DNA from 3 places in the Levilactobacillus namurensis genome. Region 2 is predicted to be linked to each of the others. Evidence: predicted binding sites of a transcription regulator. Region 2 holds the regulator's gene; each other region holds the start of a gene.
The links. The regulator LexA, encoded in region 2, represses DNA repair genes until DNA is damaged. The targets are predictions, from matches to a motif close to CNAACANNTGTTNG.

Region 1: a site for LexA is predicted at 3,095-3,108, ahead of RIN67_RS03490 (ATP-dependent DNA helicase). Genes of this name have one in related genera too.
Region 3: a site for LexA is predicted at 3,507-3,520, ahead of parE (DNA topoisomerase IV subunit B). Genes of this name have one in related genera too.

Annotation. Positions count from the first base shown of each region.
Region 1 covers NZ_CP134159.1:761,882-767,646, reverse strand. The annotation lists gene pstC (phosphate ABC transporter permease subunit PstC) at 1-803, opposite strand, end outside; gene RIN67_RS03510 (phosphate ABC transporter substrate-binding protein PstS family protein) at 875-1,771, opposite strand; gene RIN67_RS03505 (hypothetical protein) at 2,088-2,435, shown strand; gene RIN67_RS03500 (hypothetical protein) at 2,498-2,701, opposite strand; gene RIN67_RS03495 (PTS sugar transporter) at 2,765-3,028, opposite strand; gene RIN67_RS03490 (ATP-dependent DNA helicase) at 3,190-5,553, shown strand; gene RIN67_RS03485 (hypothetical protein) at 5,550-5,765, shown strand, end outside.
Region 2 covers NZ_CP134159.1:1,565,062-1,570,826, forward strand. The annotation lists gene RIN67_RS07490 (ABC transporter ATP-binding protein) at 1-967, opposite strand, end outside; gene RIN67_RS07495 (YneF family protein) at 1,111-1,338, opposite strand; gene RIN67_RS07500 (DUF896 domain-containing protein) at 1,439-1,687, opposite strand; gene lexA (transcriptional repressor LexA) at 1,886-2,515, shown strand; gene ppsA (phosphoenolpyruvate synthase) at 2,688-5,096, opposite strand; gene RIN67_RS07515 (nucleoside 2-deoxyribosyltransferase) at 5,461-5,765, opposite strand, start outside.
Region 3 covers NZ_CP134159.1:1,412,553-1,418,317, reverse strand. The annotation lists gene hslV (HslVU peptidase proteolytic subunit) at 1-254, shown strand, start outside; gene hslU (ATP-dependent protease ATPase subunit HslU) at 276-1,688, shown strand; gene RIN67_RS06805 (aldose 1-epimerase family protein) at 1,765-2,640, shown strand; gene plsY (glycerol-3-phosphate 1-O-acyltransferase PlsY) at 2,704-3,330, opposite strand; gene parE (DNA topoisomerase IV subunit B) at 3,580-5,547, shown strand; gene parC (DNA topoisomerase IV subunit A) at 5,578-5,765, shown strand, end outside.

The DNA of each region.
Region 1 (5,765 bases), 800 kb from region 2:
TGACTGGTCAACGTTGCGGCTGGTGAGATCAGGTTCTTAGGCATAATCGCCGCGTTCCCGATCACCATCTGGACGGCTAAAGCTTCCCCAAAAGCACGGGCCATCCCAAAGATAATTGCTGTCAAAATTCCCGGTGTGGCCGCGCGCAGAATCACCCGCGACACCGTCTGCCACCGGGTCGCCCCCAACGCTAGGGAGGCTTCCTTGTAGAACCGTGGCACAGCGCGCAGGCTATCGACCGTCATCGTGGTAATCGTCGGTAACACCATCACGAACAGGACGAAGGTCGCCGAGATAATCCCGAAACCGGACCCACTGACCAGGTGCCGCATGAATGGGACCACCACCGCCAAGCCAATAAACCCGTAAACGACGGACGGAATCCCGACCAAAAGTTCAATGACGGGTTGTAAGAACTTCCGTCCCTTATTCGGCGCGATTTCGGTCATAAAGATGGCCGTTCCCACCGCAAACGGGGTGGCCACGATTGCGGCGGCAAAGGTGACCGCAAAGGACCCCACAATCATGGGCAAGGCCCCAATCTGGTCCTGGTTCGGCGACCAGTTAGTCCCCGAAACGAACTTCCACAAGTTCACGTGGTTCTGCGTAAACGTCGCAATTCCCTTGGACGTGATGAACCACAGCATTGACGCCACGACTAAGATAATGACCCCAATGCATAAGTAACTGATGCCCCGACCTAGCCAATCTTCACGCGTCGCCCGGGTTGCCCGGTGTAACCGCGCCGTCCAATCATCGGTGCGGGCATCGTTTGGTTTTAAGTCTGAATTTGTTTGTTCCATGAGATGACTCCCCCTTAAAAAAAGTGAAGGTGCCCATTTTGCACCTTCACTGGTATCTCAACTAAGCTAGCTTAGTTTTGCGTAATCGTTCCCTTAGCATCCTTGGAAACTTTCATGTCGTGAATGCTGATGTAACCCATGTCTTTAACTAAGCTGTTTTGCACGTCCTTAGACGTCATGTAGCTTAAGAAAGCAGCGGTTGCCTTGTCAGGCTTACCCTTGGTGTACATGTGTTCGTAAGACCAGATCTTCCACTTGTTGGTTTCAACGTTGTTATCCGTTGGCGTCACATTATCAACGGAAAGAGCTTGTAACTTGTTGGTGAAGTAAGAGAAGGCTAAGTAACTGACCGCACCTGGCGTGGTGGCCACGATCTTTTGTACGGCACCGTTAGAATCTTGTTCTTGGGACTTCACTGCTGAAGCACCCTTCAAGACGGCATTTTCAAACGTTGCTCGGGTTCCGGAACCTTGGGCCCGGTTGATGATCACAATCTTTTGGTCTTTCCCACCAACCATCTTCCAGTTCGTAATCTTACCCGTGAAGATGCCCTTCAATTGTGACATCTTCAAGTTCTTAACCCCGGCATCCTTGTTGACCACGGGGCCCATGCCGACAACGGCTACCTTGTGGTCGGTCAATTCACTGGCCTTGATCCCAGCTTTTTCTTCTGCGAAAATATCGGAATCTCCCAGGGAAACGGCGCCGGATTGAACTTGGCTCAACCCCGTTCCGGAACCCCCACCTTGAACCGTCAAGTTAACCTTGCTGTTCTTCGCCGTAAATTGGGAACCGGCCTTGGCAGCTAATGGTTGTAACGCCGTTGACCCCACGGCCGTAACCTTCCCGGATAATGCTTCATTGCTGCTGGACTTGCTACTACTAGTTGAACTGGTAGCCTTGCCACAACCAACTAATAATAAACTCATCGCAGCAATCCCCATTGCTAACTTTGTTCCTTTATTCATCCCTGTCACTCCATGTCTATTAGATATAGTGGATTTACCACATCGTAAGCTAGGTAGCGAACGCTGTGGTACCTCCCCTTAACTTACAAGACACATTCTAGCCGACCAATATATATTAATTGTCGCAATCGTGTAAATTTTAGGTAAATGTTGCCAAGGTCGCTATAATTGTTTTTATATCAACGTTTGTGCATTGTTCGGCTCGCCCAACTTCCTCCCGTTTGAGGTCAGATGCGTCGCTATCTTCCCTTATCGTGGGTCCACAATTGCGCCCGCTGATCAAAATGGCTAGAATTGACTTGTGAGGTGATTTGAAGTGGCAAAAAAGAACGAAAAGAAAGCACGGCACGATATCATCGTGGATATGAATGATTTTCTGATGGACTATGCCGCAACGAAGCTAGGTCGCCAACCCGACCTCGCTAAGCAAGTCGCAACCGCTGGACAACCCGACTTAACTGGTCTCGACCAGCTCTTCAACGATCACGGGGTCGGTCGACGGACCAAGTACCTGGAACTCGCCACCGGCTTTCTGCGCGATGAGGCCGACATTGACGCCAATCTCGCCAAAGATCTGACCGGTGAAAGTCAGCAACTCGCTCAAGAGGCCATTGCCTACCTGGGGAACCATACCCAAGACTTTGACCGTTGGGAAGAAGCTTAAGCAGCCAATCAAAAAATACGCTCGCAACAGGATTAGCTGTCGCGAGCGTATTTTCGTTTAGGTTATTGCCATTGCCACAAATCAGCCTTCATCTTAGTCGCAATCATCTGCGCCAAAAGGTCAACGAACTGGTCGGGCATATAGGTGCTGGCGTCAAAAGACGTGGGCGCCCCGTTAATTTCTGTAATGATCGTTCCCTGATGCTTCAACTGCAAGCCGTACTTCGGCGCAATCTCGCAGAGCCGGTCAACCTGTGCTTGTGTCATCTGACACCCTCCAGTCTTGCTGCTCTTTGAGCTTAGCGACTTTTTCTAAGGGCGTCAAGTCGGCTAGTAACTGTACTTGTCCTTAGCCAACTGTTGGTGAACGGCGGCGGCCAGTAAAGCTTCATCTGGTCCCTCAGCCGTTACCGTGACGAAGTGACCGCCATAGTCCTTGAGTTGCGCAATTTCGGTCGCTTCACTAGGATCGATTTCGGCATCTTGTACTTTGATCAACACTTTGCCAGTATAGTTCTGGCAAATTTTTTGCATCGCGGGCGCCTCGTCAATTTGGGGCGTTTCTTCATACAATGGGAATCCAATGGTCTTCATTTCTGATCACCTCTACTTACATTGTAAGCGATTTCACAATGGTTGCCAAGCCCCTTTTTCTTCTCCCGAACGTCCGTTCAATCTCCACCCAAAATATGGTATGATACGCGTGTTATGCTTTTTGTTTAAACTCAAAATTTCGTCATTAAGGAGGCGTCCGGATGCCCATCAAACTTGGTGTTCGTGAATTAGTTGAATTCACCCTGCGCGCCGGTGACCTCGGTGCCACCAGCAATAGTCAAAATACCGCGCTACTGGGCGCTAAGATTCACCGACGACTTCAGAAGCAACGGGCCGATGACTACCAAAAGGAATACTACCTCGACCTGCCGTTAACGCTCCGGGACCACGAGTACCTGCTCCACGGCCGGGCCGATGGCGTCACGTTAGGCGAGACCACCGCAACGATCGAAGAGATCAAAACCTCCGACGGGGACTTCGACCAACTTCCGGCCAACAAGGTCATCCTATACTGGGCCCAAGTCAAGCTGTACGCCCACCTCTTATTTCATAAATTCCCCGACCTGCAGACCATCACGTTGACCCTGACCTACTACCAGACCAGCAACGACACCACGACTCAAAAGAATCAGACCATCGACCGGCAAACGGCCGCCGACTTCTTCCAAACGGTCATCGACGCCTACATCACCTGGCTGAAGCTCCGCGACGACCTCCGCGAACGGCGCGACCCCACCATTCAAGCGCTGACCTTTCCCTTCGACCATTACCGCCCTGGTCAACGAGAACTCGCCGTCGCGGTCTACAAGACGATTCTCAGTCAGCAACACCTCTTTGCCGAGGCGCCAACGGGGACCGGCAAGACCATTTCCACGCTCTTCCCCGCCATCAAAGCCATCGGTGAAGGCGTGATTCAGCGGATCTTCTACCTGACCGCCAAACAAAGCACTCGGCGTGTGGCCGAAGATGCCATCCAACTAATGGCCACACAAGGGCTGCAGCTGAAGAGTATCACCCTCACCGCCAAAGAGAAGATTCAGTTCCCCGAAGAAACCGACCTCACACCCGAAGAGAATCCCTACATGCTGGGCTACTACGACCGTCTGCGTCCCGCACTGGTCGACCTGATCCAGCACAACGACCAACTGACCCGGCCAGTTATCGAGACCTATGCGCGTAAGCACACCCTCGATCCCTTTGAGTTCCAGCTGGACGCCAGCCTCCTGTGTGACGTGGTCATCGGGGACTACAACTACCTGTTCGATCCCCAAGTCCACCTCCAACGGTTCTTCGCCACCAGCGATCCCGACAACTTCTTTCTCATCGACGAAGCCCACAACCTAGTCGCCCGCTCCCGGGAGATGTACTCCGCCGCCATCGCCAGCCAGCCCCTAGACCACCTGCTCGAGCTCAGTACCGGAACCCCACAGGTCAGCCGGAAGCTCCGCCAGCGGATTCGTGACCTGCGTCAGACCTTCGATGACATCTGTGCGCCGTTACGGTCGGCGGGGAAGACCGACAGTACGTTTCTCTCTCCCCCTGCGGAAATCGATCACGAGTTGGGGCGCTTCATCGAAGCCACCCACGATTGGCTGATCGACCAACCCCAGACGCCCTTCGTCAAGGCCCTCCTGGACGTTTACTTTGCGGCCATCAGCTACCAACGAATCGGCGAATTCTACGATGAGACCTACCGCATGCGGTTGACCTTAGCGGACGGCAACATCGTCCTCAAGCAGCTCTGCTTAGACCCCAGTGCCTTTCTCGCAGACAGCCTCGACCTGGGTCACGGTGCCGTTCTCTTCTCCGCGACCCTTTCCCCCCTAAGCTATTATCAGACCGTTTTGGGCGGAGGCGAGACCAGCTTGGCTTACCGACTGGCCTCCCCCTTTCCGCCCCAGCACCAGGGCCTATTCATCACCAACTACATCCAGACCACCTACAAGCAACGCCAAGCCAACCTGGCGAAGATCCTGGTCGCCATCAAGACCCTGGTCGACGCTAAAACGGGCAACTACCTGATTTTCTTGCCCTCCTACAACTACCTGTTGACCGTGGTCGCCGCCTTTAACCTGGCCTACCCCCACATCCACACCGTGGCGCAACAAGCGACCATGAGCGAAGCCGACCGAACCGCCTTCCTCGCCCAATTTCAACCGGCCCCCACCACAACGCTAGTGGGCTTTGCGTTACTGGGTGGTATCTTCTCGGAAGGCATCGACCTCAAAGGCGACCGACTCATCGGCGTAGGCATCGTCAGCGTCGGACTCCCCGGGATCAATCCAGAGACCGACCTGATTCGCGACTACTTCGACAGTCACGACCAGCCCGGCTTCGCGTTTGCTTACCAGTTGCCCGGCCTCAACAACGTCTTTCAGGCGGCCGGCCGGCTGATTCGGGGAGCCCATGACGTAGGCGTGGTTTTATTGATGGATCAACGCTTCACCGCTCCCCGCTACACCCAGCTCTACCCCCCACACTGGCAGCACTATCAACGACTCTACCGGTCCGAACAATTGGGACCAGCCCTGCAGCATTTTTGGAATTCGGAGGCGTCACATTGAAAACAAAACTAACGCTCGCCATGGAGCACACCCTCTACGCCTATTGTCGGGAAGCCGGCGCGACCGCGGTCGAAGAGGTCACCATGCCCGACGACCAGGGAATCGTCGACACGTTGAGTTACCAAGCGCTAGCCGATGGGACCATCGAGTGGCGTTGTTACGAACTGAAGGTCACCAAGAGCGACTTTCACTCGCACGCCAAGCTTTCCTTT
Region 2 (5,765 bases):
CAATGATCTTGCTCTTTTGCCGCAACAGTTCCATGACCCGGTCATAACTCGCATTCCCCCGTTCCATGGTGTTGAACAGCATTCCGACCGCAAACATCGGCCATACCATCATCGCCAAGTAACTGATGAACGAGACTAGGTTGCCAATCGTGATGGTTCCGTGGGCCACAAATAAGCCCCCCAACACAATGGTGGCCACATAGGATATTGAAATAATTAAAGTAATTGCTGGGTCAAATAATGAATCCAAAAAGTTAACGTGACGGTTAATCGCAATGGTCTGGTCGACCTGCTGGTCATAGTCGTCAATATCTTCTTGATCTTGCCCTAAAGCTTTGATGACCTTAATCCCGCTGATACTCTCTTGGGCCTTATTATTTAAGCGTGAAAAAGCCGCTTGCGACCGGCCGAACGCCCGGTGGATCTTCTGTCCCAGGTACCACGAAACTACTGCTAAGAACGGAAAAGGCACGATTGCCAGCAAGGTCAAGCGCCAGTTGATCAACGTCATCATCGCGATCAAGGTCGTCCCCCCCGTAATGATGGCATCGGCAAACTGGAGGATTCCCCCACCAGCGACCCGCTGCACGGCTTCCAAGTCGTTGGTCGCGTGGGCCATCAGGTCACCCGTCCGGTAACGTTGATAAAACGTCCGGTCCATATTCATAAAGTGGCGAAACAACCGGTCCCGCAGCAGTTGTTCCAAGTGTGCCGCGCCACCCCAAATGGCGTTCCGCCACAGGTAACGGGTCAGGTACTGCGCAATCGCCGCGCCCACGACCAAAGCCAAATCAACGGCCAATAGCGTTCCCGTCATGGTCCGGCCGTGAATACTATCCACCATGTTGCCGATAATCCGTGGTGGAATGATCGCGATAATTGCCGTGAGCAACAGCCCAATGACCCCAATCAGATACCGTCGCCATTCTAGGCGAAAGTACCATGACAATTTCTTAAAGATACTCAAGCGCGATCCCTCCTTAAATTAAAATACAATTAGAATTTCATTATAGCAGACTCTTTCCAGTCTAACGCAATTCTTTCTAATGACAATCAAAAAGACTCCCCGTTCAACTAACGCTGACGGCGAGTCTTTCTTGATCATGAAGTCTACTTTGATTTGCGAGATTGTTGCTTCATCGCGTTCATCATTTGGTGGAGTTTCCGTTGAGATGGCTTTTGCCCCATCTGTAACATCATTACTCGTAATTGATCTTCACTGATAGGCGGATTGTCTTTCAGGTAGTTTTCCATGTAACGTCGTGCGCCATAGAAGCCCCCAAAGGCACAAGCCAGTCCCACGACGATTACAATCAAAATCCAGATCCAAGTTGCCAAGACGATTCCCTCCCTTACTAACAGCATTCATTAACCAAGTTTACACAATCTTAAGACAAAATAAAAGAGCGAATCTCAAAAAGACCCCCTCTTTAACCCACTAATCGTTCCGTAAGCCCTTTTCACGTTGAACTTGACGGACCTTTTCCGGCGTAACTTCCTTACCGTTCTTATCGTAGACCTGCATCATCTCAACTTGACTCCGGAAACTCTCCCGAAACAGCTTCAGGTACTTCTGCCGCAGATCGGCCCGTTCAGCCTTCTCATCTTCGTTGAGACCCGCACCCTTCGCTTTGTGGGCCAATTCATTAATCCGGACTAATAAACTGTCCATCGTGGTTTCAGTCATGAAATAGCCGCGCTCCTTTAATTCTTCACCTCACTGGGTGAAATTGTAAGTTTTAAAACACAACCTATAATATCAGGGTTAATTTCAGAATTCAACTTATTAGGCCGAACATCTGTTTGAAAACGTTCGCCAGCTATGCTAAAATTGGGCTAAACTAAGTCGATTCAGACGAATAATGACGAACGAGGTGGCAATACGATGAGCAAAGCTTCTGAAAGTAAACAAATTGCCGTTCTGCGCTTCATTTGGGAACGGGTCAACGAAAAAGGGTATCCCCCAACCGTTCGAGAAATCGGCGAGGCGGTTTCCCTGTCATCAACTTCCACGGTTCACGGTCACATCGCCCGTCTGGAAAAGAAGGGGTTGCTGACTAAGGACCCTACCAAGCCCCGGGCCTTGGAAGTCACCCCTGCCGGTTTGGAAGAACTCGGCGTTCACGAACAGCAGACACAGATTCCCGTTCTGGGAACGGTGACTGCCGGGGAACCCATCCTGGCCGTTCAAGAAGCCACGGATTACTTCCCCGTGCCACCCGAATTTGAAAATAGCGATGATCAGCTCTTCATGCTCACGATTCGTGGCGAGAGTATGATCAACATCGGCATCTTAAACGGCGACCAAGTTATCGTGCGTCGGCAACGGTCCGCCGATAACGGCGACATCGTCATTGCAATGACCGAAGAGAACGAGGCCACCTGCAAGCGATTCTTTAAGGAAGCCGACCATTTCCGGTTGCAACCCGAAAATGATACCATGGCGCCCATCATCTTAAATCAAGTCACCATCCTAGGAAGGGTCGTTGGCCTGTTCCGGGACGACGTGCACTAACCACTATATCGTTATGCTAGTCACAAACGGCAGATTGAACGGGAACAACCCGTTCAATCTGCCGTTTGTTTTTGTGACACCAAAGGACCGCCTAGACGCGTTCATTTACCCATCTAGGTGGTCCTTTAGTTTACCCTTAACTCGCTATGCTGACCTCAGCCAACGCTTGGGCTTATTCCCAGTCATAGTCTGTTGGATCTTGAAGTCCGCGGCCAGTCGCCTTGTCCAGTAAGATCCGTTGTTCGAAGTGAGCCACGTTCCGCTTGGTCTGCTTGACCATATCAGGGTTAACGGAAACGTAATCAATCCCGCATTGAATCAAGAAGTTCGTGAATTCAGGGTATTCGGATGGTGCTTGTCCACAAATCGAGACCGTCTTACCATCCTTGTGGGCAGCCTTAATCAAGTGTTTGATTGCCCGCTTAACGGCTAAGTTCCGTTCATCAAAGAGCCGTGCTACCGTATCGTTATTCCGGTCACAGCCTAAGATCAACATGGCCAAGTCGTTCGAACCGATGGAGTATCCGTCAACGAACTCGTTAAACTTGTCCGCCAAGATAATGTTAGATGGAATTTCCGCCATCATGTAAACCTTGAAGTCGGCATTCCGAACCAAGCCTTCGTGCGCCATAATGTCCGTGACTTTCCGAGCTTCATCCACGGTCCGTACGAATGGAATCATCACGTTCAAGTTCTTCAGGCCAAACTCGTTCCGCACCTTCTTGACCGCAGCTAATTCCAGTTTGAAGGCTTCCACGTACTTCGGATCGTAGTACCGGGAAGCACCCCGCCAGCCTAATAAGTCTGCTGGTTCGTGTGGTTCATACTTCTCGCCACCCTTTAAGTTCCGGTATTCACTGGACTTAAAGTCGGATAACCGCAGAACCATCGGCCGTGGTGCCATCGCCCGAGCAACCTTGGAGATCCCGTCAGCCAACATGTTGACGACCTTTTCTGGGTGCCCCTGTTCGATCAAGTATAGTGGGTGTTCGTGAATAAAGGTGGTCCATAAGAACTCTTCACGCATCAACCCAATCCCATCAGCGGGTAACGTTGAATACTTTTCAGCCAAGTCAGGGTCACCTAAGTTCATCATGACCCGGGTAGCCGTCGGCGCAAAGGTCTCGGCAGCCACCACTTGGCCCCCTGCGGCTTGGGCTGGTTCATTCTTCTTCAGCAGGCTGGCAACCTTGCCTTCGTAGACGATACCGTTGGTTGCGTCGACCGTAACCACGTCACCCGTCTTGAAGGTGTCCGTTGCGGCAGTCCCCTTACTCTTGGTCCCTACGATACATGGAATCTGCATTTCACGGGAAACAATGGCCGCGTGGCAGGTCATCCCACCATTGTTGGTCACGATGGCCGCCGCCTTCTTCATTGCCGGTACCCAGTCAGGTGACGTCATCAACGTGACTAAGACTTCACCCTTCTTGAATTGGTCAATGTCTTCAGGGTTGTCAATGACATGAACCACACCACTGGCGACACCAGGACTCGCAGATAATCCGCGAACAGCAATCTTTGCATCAGCTTCCTGAACCACACTATCATCTCCTGCAGTTGAGTGTCCTTGCTTATCCTTATTTCTTTGAGACCAAACGGTTTCTGGACGCGCTTGAACGATCCATAACCGGTTGGTATTCGTATCCAAAGCGAATTCCATGTCCATGTAGCAACCGTAATGCTTTTCAATGGCCTTAACGTAGCCAGCTAATTCAATCACTTGGTCATCCGTCAGCACTTGCTGGTCCTGTTCAGCTTCAGGGACGGCAATTTCCTTGGTCCCACCAGTTGCTTCCCGGGCCAGTTGAATGGTCTGCTTGACCACGCTACGTTCAACGATCTTCATAGAGTCTTTGTCGATAACAAAGTGGTTAGGCGTCACTTTCCCTAACACGATGTACTCGCCCAGGCCCCGAATCGTGTCAATCACGATCTTGGAGTCGTCCCCGTTGGCAACGTTAACGGAGAACATAATCCCCGAAGCCTTGGAGAAGACCATCATTTGAACGGCAGCAGATAGCGCAACCTTCTCGTGTGGGAAGTGTTGCTTGTGCCGGTAGTAAGTTGCCCGATCAGTAAAGAGCGAGGAGTAGCATTCCTGAACCCGGTTTACCACGTCTGCGGCGCCCTTGATGTTCAGATAAGACTCTTGTTGCCCAGCGAACGATGCGTTTGGTAAATCTTCCGCCGTCGCAGATGACCGAATGGCCACAAACGGATCCTTTTGATCCATCTTCTTAGCCAAGTCGGCGTAGGCCTGCTTGATGTTCTGAGCTAAATCATCTGGCATCTTGGCCGAAACGATTAAGTTCCGAATCTTCTCACAGGTAGTATGTAATTCATCTGAGTCTTCGTAATCCTTGATTCCCTCAAGCAATGCGTTGACTTGGTCGTTGACACCGGTCTCTTGCATAAAGTACCGGTAGGCCCGGGCAGTCGTGGCAAAACCATAGGGAACGGGAACCTTCATTGACGACGTCATTTCCCCTAAGGAAGATGACTTCCCACCAACTAGGTTCACGTCTTCACGGTGCAATTCATCAAACCACAAAACATTTGCAGTATCTCGATTACTCATCATATTGCCTCCTCGCACTTGATCCATTAAGGTTGGTTACACGCTTTGTGAATGTAACCGCTTACAACTACAAGTACATTATAGTGCATTTATGAACAAAGTGTCACCCCCCTATGGCCAATTTTTTTGATTTTTTGTTATTTTATTTTGGCTTAAAGCATTGGTACATACCGATAATGGCCGTTTTATCAGGGCTTCAAACGGTTGCATTCGGCTTGTGCATCTTTCACACTATACCGCAATTTAAGCCAATAAAAATGGCCATCCCTTGCTCAATTTTCGAGCGGTCATGGCCGTTTTCGTTCTATATCTTCTACTAAAATTTGACGTTAAACATTCTCTTTTCAGGCTAGTCTTCCCGTCGTTAGAAGACCGGTCCGTCATACCGACTCGTCGGCAACGTCGCAAAATCATAGGTTTTAAGCGCATCCGTTGACTGTAAGTATGCCGTTAAGCTTTCGGACAACATCAAGTTCACCTTGGTATCCTTTTCATGCAGGATGACCAGCGGCTTTTGGCTGTGAAAAGCGTAGCCAATCTCAAAAGCGGTTCCCGAATCTACTTGATCATCGACGTAATCGATTAAAGCGACCACGACGTCAGCCTGATCAATTTCCCGAACATCCATCTTAAACGTGGCATCCGACCACTTAGGCGTTCCCAAAGTCA
Region 3 (5,765 bases), 150 kb from region 2:
AGAAGTTGGAAGCCCTGTTGATCGTGATGGATAAGGACGAGATGTTACTGGTCTCCGGGTCCGGTGAAGTCATCGCACCCGACGACGATATCCTGGCTATTGGGTCCGGGGGCAACTTTGCCTTAGCGGCCGCCACGGCCTTACACCACCACGCGCCTGACATGACGGCCAAGGAAATTGCCGAAAGTGCCATTCACATTGCGGGTGGGATCGATATCTTCACCAACGAAAATGTTATTTCCGAAGAACTCTAACTCGAATGGAGGAATTTAGTCGTGGATGCGATTAATAAGACACCAAAAGAGATCGTAAATCTCTTAAATCAATACGTCATTGGTCAGGACGATGCCAAGAAGGCCATTGCGATTGCCTTGCGCAACCGGTACCGGCGGATGCAACTCGATGCAAGCATGCAAGAAGAAATTTCGCCCAAGAACATGCTAATGATTGGACCGACCGGGGTCGGGAAAACCGAAATTGCTCGGCGGTTGGCGAAAATTGTACATGCTCCATTTACAAAGGTCGAAGCCAGCAAGTTCACCGAAGTTGGGTACGTTGGTCGGGACGTTGAATCCATGGTCCGTGACCTGGTCGAAGTGGCCGTGACGATGGAAAAGAAGGACCAATTCAAGAACGTCCGTAACGATGCTGCACAGGCGGCGAACAAGCGGTTAGTTAAGCTGCTCGCGCCGGCTAAGAAGAAAAATGACACGAGCAACAACGACTTTTCGAACATGATGAAGATGTTCTCCCAGATGCAAAGCGGTCAGACGCCAACAGCACCAGACCAACAAGAAGAAGTCACCGACGAGATTCGTAACGAACGGTTGTCGCTGACCGAACAATTGAATAAGGGGCTGCTGGAAAACCACAAGGTCGAAATCGAAATGGACGACCCGCAACAGGCCAACGCGACGGATAATAACATGTTGGGTCAGATGGGCATCGATCTCAACGATACTCTAGGGTCCATCATGCCCAAGAAGCGCATCAAGCGGACGGTGACGGTCGCCGAAGCCCGGGAGATCCTGATCGCCGAAGAGTCTGAGAAGTTGGTCAACAATGCCGACATCAACCACGACGCCATTCAGCGAGCCGAAAACACCGGGATCATCTTCTTGGATGAAATCGATAAGATTGCGAAGGGTAGTAGTCAAAACAGCGGGGATGTTTCCCGTGAAGGGGTGCAACGCGACATCCTGCCAATCGTCGAAGGCACTCAGGTGAAGACTAAGTACGGCACCATCGATACCGACCACATCCTGTTCATTGCGGCCGGGGCGTTTGCGGAGTCCAAGCCTAGTGACCTGATTGCGGAACTGCAGGGCCGCTTCCCGATTCGGGTTGAATTGAACGACCTGAGCAAGGAAGACTTCGTGCGGATCTTAACGGAGCCCAATAACGCACTGATCAAGCAATACATTGCGCTGATTGGGACCGACAATATCAAGGTGACCTTCACCATGGAGGCCATTCAACGGATCGCTGAGTTAGCCTTTGAACTGAACCATGAGAACCAAAATATTGGGGCTCGGCGCCTACAGACGGTCTTAGAAAAACTCTTGGAGGACTTATTGTACGAAGGGCCTGACATGGGTGGCGGCGACGTGACCATCACGGAAAGCTACGTCAACGATAAAATCGGGGATATTGTTCAAAACAAGGACCTTTCCCGGTACATTCTTTAACAGGTTATGGAGCGCGTGGGGGAGCCTACGCGCTTTTACATAAGGATTCACATGAGTTGAGTATGGGAGGTACGCGATGTTCACTTTAAAGAATCAGTATTTAACGGTAAAAATCAATCCATTGGGTGCGGAGTTAACTAGTGTCACGGACAATGACAGTCACCTGGAGTACATGTGGCAGGCTGATAAGGCGTTTTGGGGGCGGCATGCACCGTTCCTGTTCCCCATTGTGGGGCGGCTACAGGACAACCAGTACCAGGTCGACGGCCAGACGTATCAGATGACCCAGCACGGGTTTGCCCGGGACCGGACGTTTACGGTCGTGGATCAAAGCGCCACGGCGCTGACTTTACAGCTACAAGCGGATGCGCAGAGTCGCGAAAAGTACCCCTTTGCGTTTAAGTTAACGGTGCACTACACCTTGGTGGATCACGGGTTACAGGTCGCCGCAACGATCCAAAACCAAGGAACGCAGACCATGCCCTGGTCGTTTGGGGCCCATCCCGGCTTCAACTTACCACTGGGCCAGGCAGCAGCCGACTTTACGGATTACCAAGTAACCGTTGCGCCGAAGCAAGTCTATCAGCGGGTCCCCTTAGTCGGACCATACAGCGACACGCAACACGCGGTACCGTTGGATCTCACGCAGCCATTGGCGTTGAAGCACGCGCTATTCGACCATGACGCCCAGATCTTGACGCTCAATAACCGCGAGACAACGGTCATGCTGAGCACGCCTAAGGACGACCACGGGGTAGCATTGACGGTCGCCGCGCCGTACTTAGGAATCTGGTCACCTTACCCTAAGCAAGCGCCGTTCGTCTGCTTAGAACCTTGGTGGGGTCTGGCCGATGATGTGCAGGCCACCGGTGATCTCCGCACCAAGGTTGCGATTCACCAGTTAGCACCCGGCGCGGATGTCCAGGTCGGCTACCAGATTACCTACTTTTAACGAAAAAAGACCACACCGTCGTGATGCACAACGGTGTGGTCTTTCCTCTGTGTGAGACTCAAGTTACTTACTGGTTCGGTGTCGCCGGTAACCGCGGCCAAACGGGACTAAGGACTCGGTCCCTTGACGGATCCGCGTGATGTTCGTCCGGTGGCGGTAGAAGACAAAGATCGTTAAGACAACGGCGATGCCGGTCAAGTATGGATCCCGGAAGAATAGCGAGATCACCGTGACCAGGCTGAAGGCGACCATGCTAGCCAGACTGACCATACTGGTCCAGTAGATCAGGCTGACCCACAGGCCGGCAGCAATCACGAACATGATGGGGTTGTAAGCCAGCAGCATCCCCGCCGACGTGGCGACGGCCTTGCCCCCCTTAAAGTGGTCGAAGACGGAGACCGTGTGACCAAGAATGGCAAAGAGGCCGAACAACAAGGGCGTCGCGGTTCCCAGCCCCGTGGTCACGTGAAACCAGGTGGGCAGTAACGTAGCGACCGTTCCCTTAGCGATGTCGAGGACCATAACGGTGGTCCCGGCGTAGGGGCCGAGGACCCGGTAAGTATTCGTGGTCCCGATGTTGCCGGAACCGGCTTGGCGAATATCGGTCTTAAAGAAGAATTTGCCAATCCAGACGCCGTTGGGAATGGCGCCTAAAAGATAGGCTAGGATAAGTAAGCCGACTAATTTCAAAACACATTCCTCCGCTCTTGGTGGTGACGGCTAAAAACCGTCAAATAAGCTGCTCTATATTTTAGCATGTTTTCTGATGAACGCCAATTATCTGGGGGAACTGGTCATTTTTTAGTTCCCTGTGGTATGATTATGAAGTTATGAAGACCTCTAGCACGCCTTTTCGTCGCTTCTATTGAACATATGTTCGTATTGGCGTAAACTAGAAGTTATTCACAGATAGGATTAAACAGTAAAGGAGATTTACGCATGGCGAAAGCAAAACCAAAGTATGACGACTCCTCCATTCAGGTATTGCAGGGGTTGGAAGCTGTTCGTAAACGTCCGGGGATGTATATCGGATCGACCGACAGCCGGGGCTTACATCATTTGGTCTACGAAATCGTCGATAACGCGGTCGACGAAGCCCTAGCCGGATATGGGAAAGAAATCAACGTGACGATTCATCCGGATAATAGTATTACCGTGGTCGACCACGGACGGGGAATGCCCGTGGGGATGCATGCTTCGGGGATTCCCACGCCCGAAGTCATCTTAACGGTCCTCCATGCCGGTGGGAAGTTCGGCCAAGGCGGTTATAAGACCTCCGGTGGGTTACACGGGGTCGGTGCGTCCGTCGTGAACGCGTTATCCAGTGCGCTGACGGTGACAATCGTACGGGACGGTGTGCGCTACCAGGAAAAGTTCCGTGATGGTGGAAAGCCACAGGGCACCCTTAAGAAGTTAGGGAATACCCGAGCCCATAACGGGACCACGATAACGTTTAAACCAGATAGTCAGATTTTCACGACCACGGTCTACAACTTTGGGACCTTAGCGGAGCGCTTACGAGAATCCGCTTTTCTCCTGAAGGGCGTAAAGATCACGTTAACGGACGAACGTCAAGGTCAAGAACGCGAAGAAGTCTACCATTACGAGGAAGGCATCAAGGAGTTCGTCAGTTATCTGAACGAAGACAAGGACACGCTGGGGGACATTCTGTACTTCGACGGCAAAAAGTCGGGAATCGAAGTGGAAGTTGCCGCTCAGTATAACGATGGCTATACTGAAAACCTGCTATCCTTTGTCAACAATGTGCGGACTAAGGACGGCGGGACCCACGAAGCGGGGATGCGCAGTGGTTGGACCAAGGCGTTCAACGAATACGGACGAAAAGTCGGCTTATTGAAGGACCGCGATAAAAACATCGAAGGGTCGGATATCCGTGAAGGCCTTTCTGCGGTGATCTCACTGCGGGTTCCCGAAAACCTGTTGCAGTTCGAAGGTCAAACCAAGGAAAAGTTGGGCACGCCGGAAGCCCGGACCATCGTTGACCAGATTGTTGCGGAACAACTGACTTACTTCTTAATGGAAAACGGGGATTTCGGGAAGATGCTGATCCACAAGGCGACCCAGGCGCGTCAGGCGCGGGAAGCTGCGCGGAAGGCCCGAGACGAGACCCGAAACGGCAAGAAACACAAGCGTCACGAACGTCTCTTGTCGGGTAAGCTTACCCCTGCCCAATCCAAAAATTCAGCTAAGAACGAGTTGTTCTTAGTCGAAGGGGATTCCGCCGGTGGGTCAGCTAAGCAGGGCCGGAATCGGAAGTTCCAAGCCATCCTACCATTACGGGGAAAGGTCTTGAACACCGAGAAGGCCAAGCTACCGGACATTATGAAGAACGAAGAAATTAGTACCATGATCTACACCATTGGTGCGGGCGTGGGCGCTGACTTTGATATTGATTCCGCCAACTACGACAAGATCATTATCATGACCGATGCCGATGACGATGGTGCGCATATCCAGATCCTCTTGTTGACGTTCTTCTACAAGTACATGCGACCAATGATCGATGCTGGTCGGGTCTACATTGCGTTGCCGCCTCTGTATCGAATCAAGACCAACGGAAAGCAGGCTAAGATCGAATATGCTTGGACCAACGATGAATTGGTCGATAAGACCAAGGCGTTAGGCAACCGAAACTACAGCCTGCAACGGTTCAAGGGGTTAGGTGAAATGGATGCGGAACAGCTCTGGGACACCACCATGGATCCGGACAAACGGACGTTGATTCGGGTACAGATCGATGATGCGGCTTTGGCGGAACGCCGGGTGACCACCCTGATGGGCGATAAAGTTGAACCACGCCGTAAGTGGATCGAACAAAACGTCCAGTTTACGCTGGAAGACGAAGACCAAGACTTTTTGACCGGGGAAACCCCGGGAAAGAAATAACCCGACCGTGGTGAAAGGAGTTAAACATTCGTGAGTGAAGGACAAAAAATTCAAGAACTAACCTTGGAAGAGGTCATGGGTGACCGGTTCGGCCGGTATTCCAAATCCATCATTCAAGAACGGGCCCTGCCAGATATTCGCGACGGCTTAAAGCCCGTACAACGTCGTATTTTATTTGCGATGAACAAGGATGGTAACACCTACGATAAAGGCTTTCG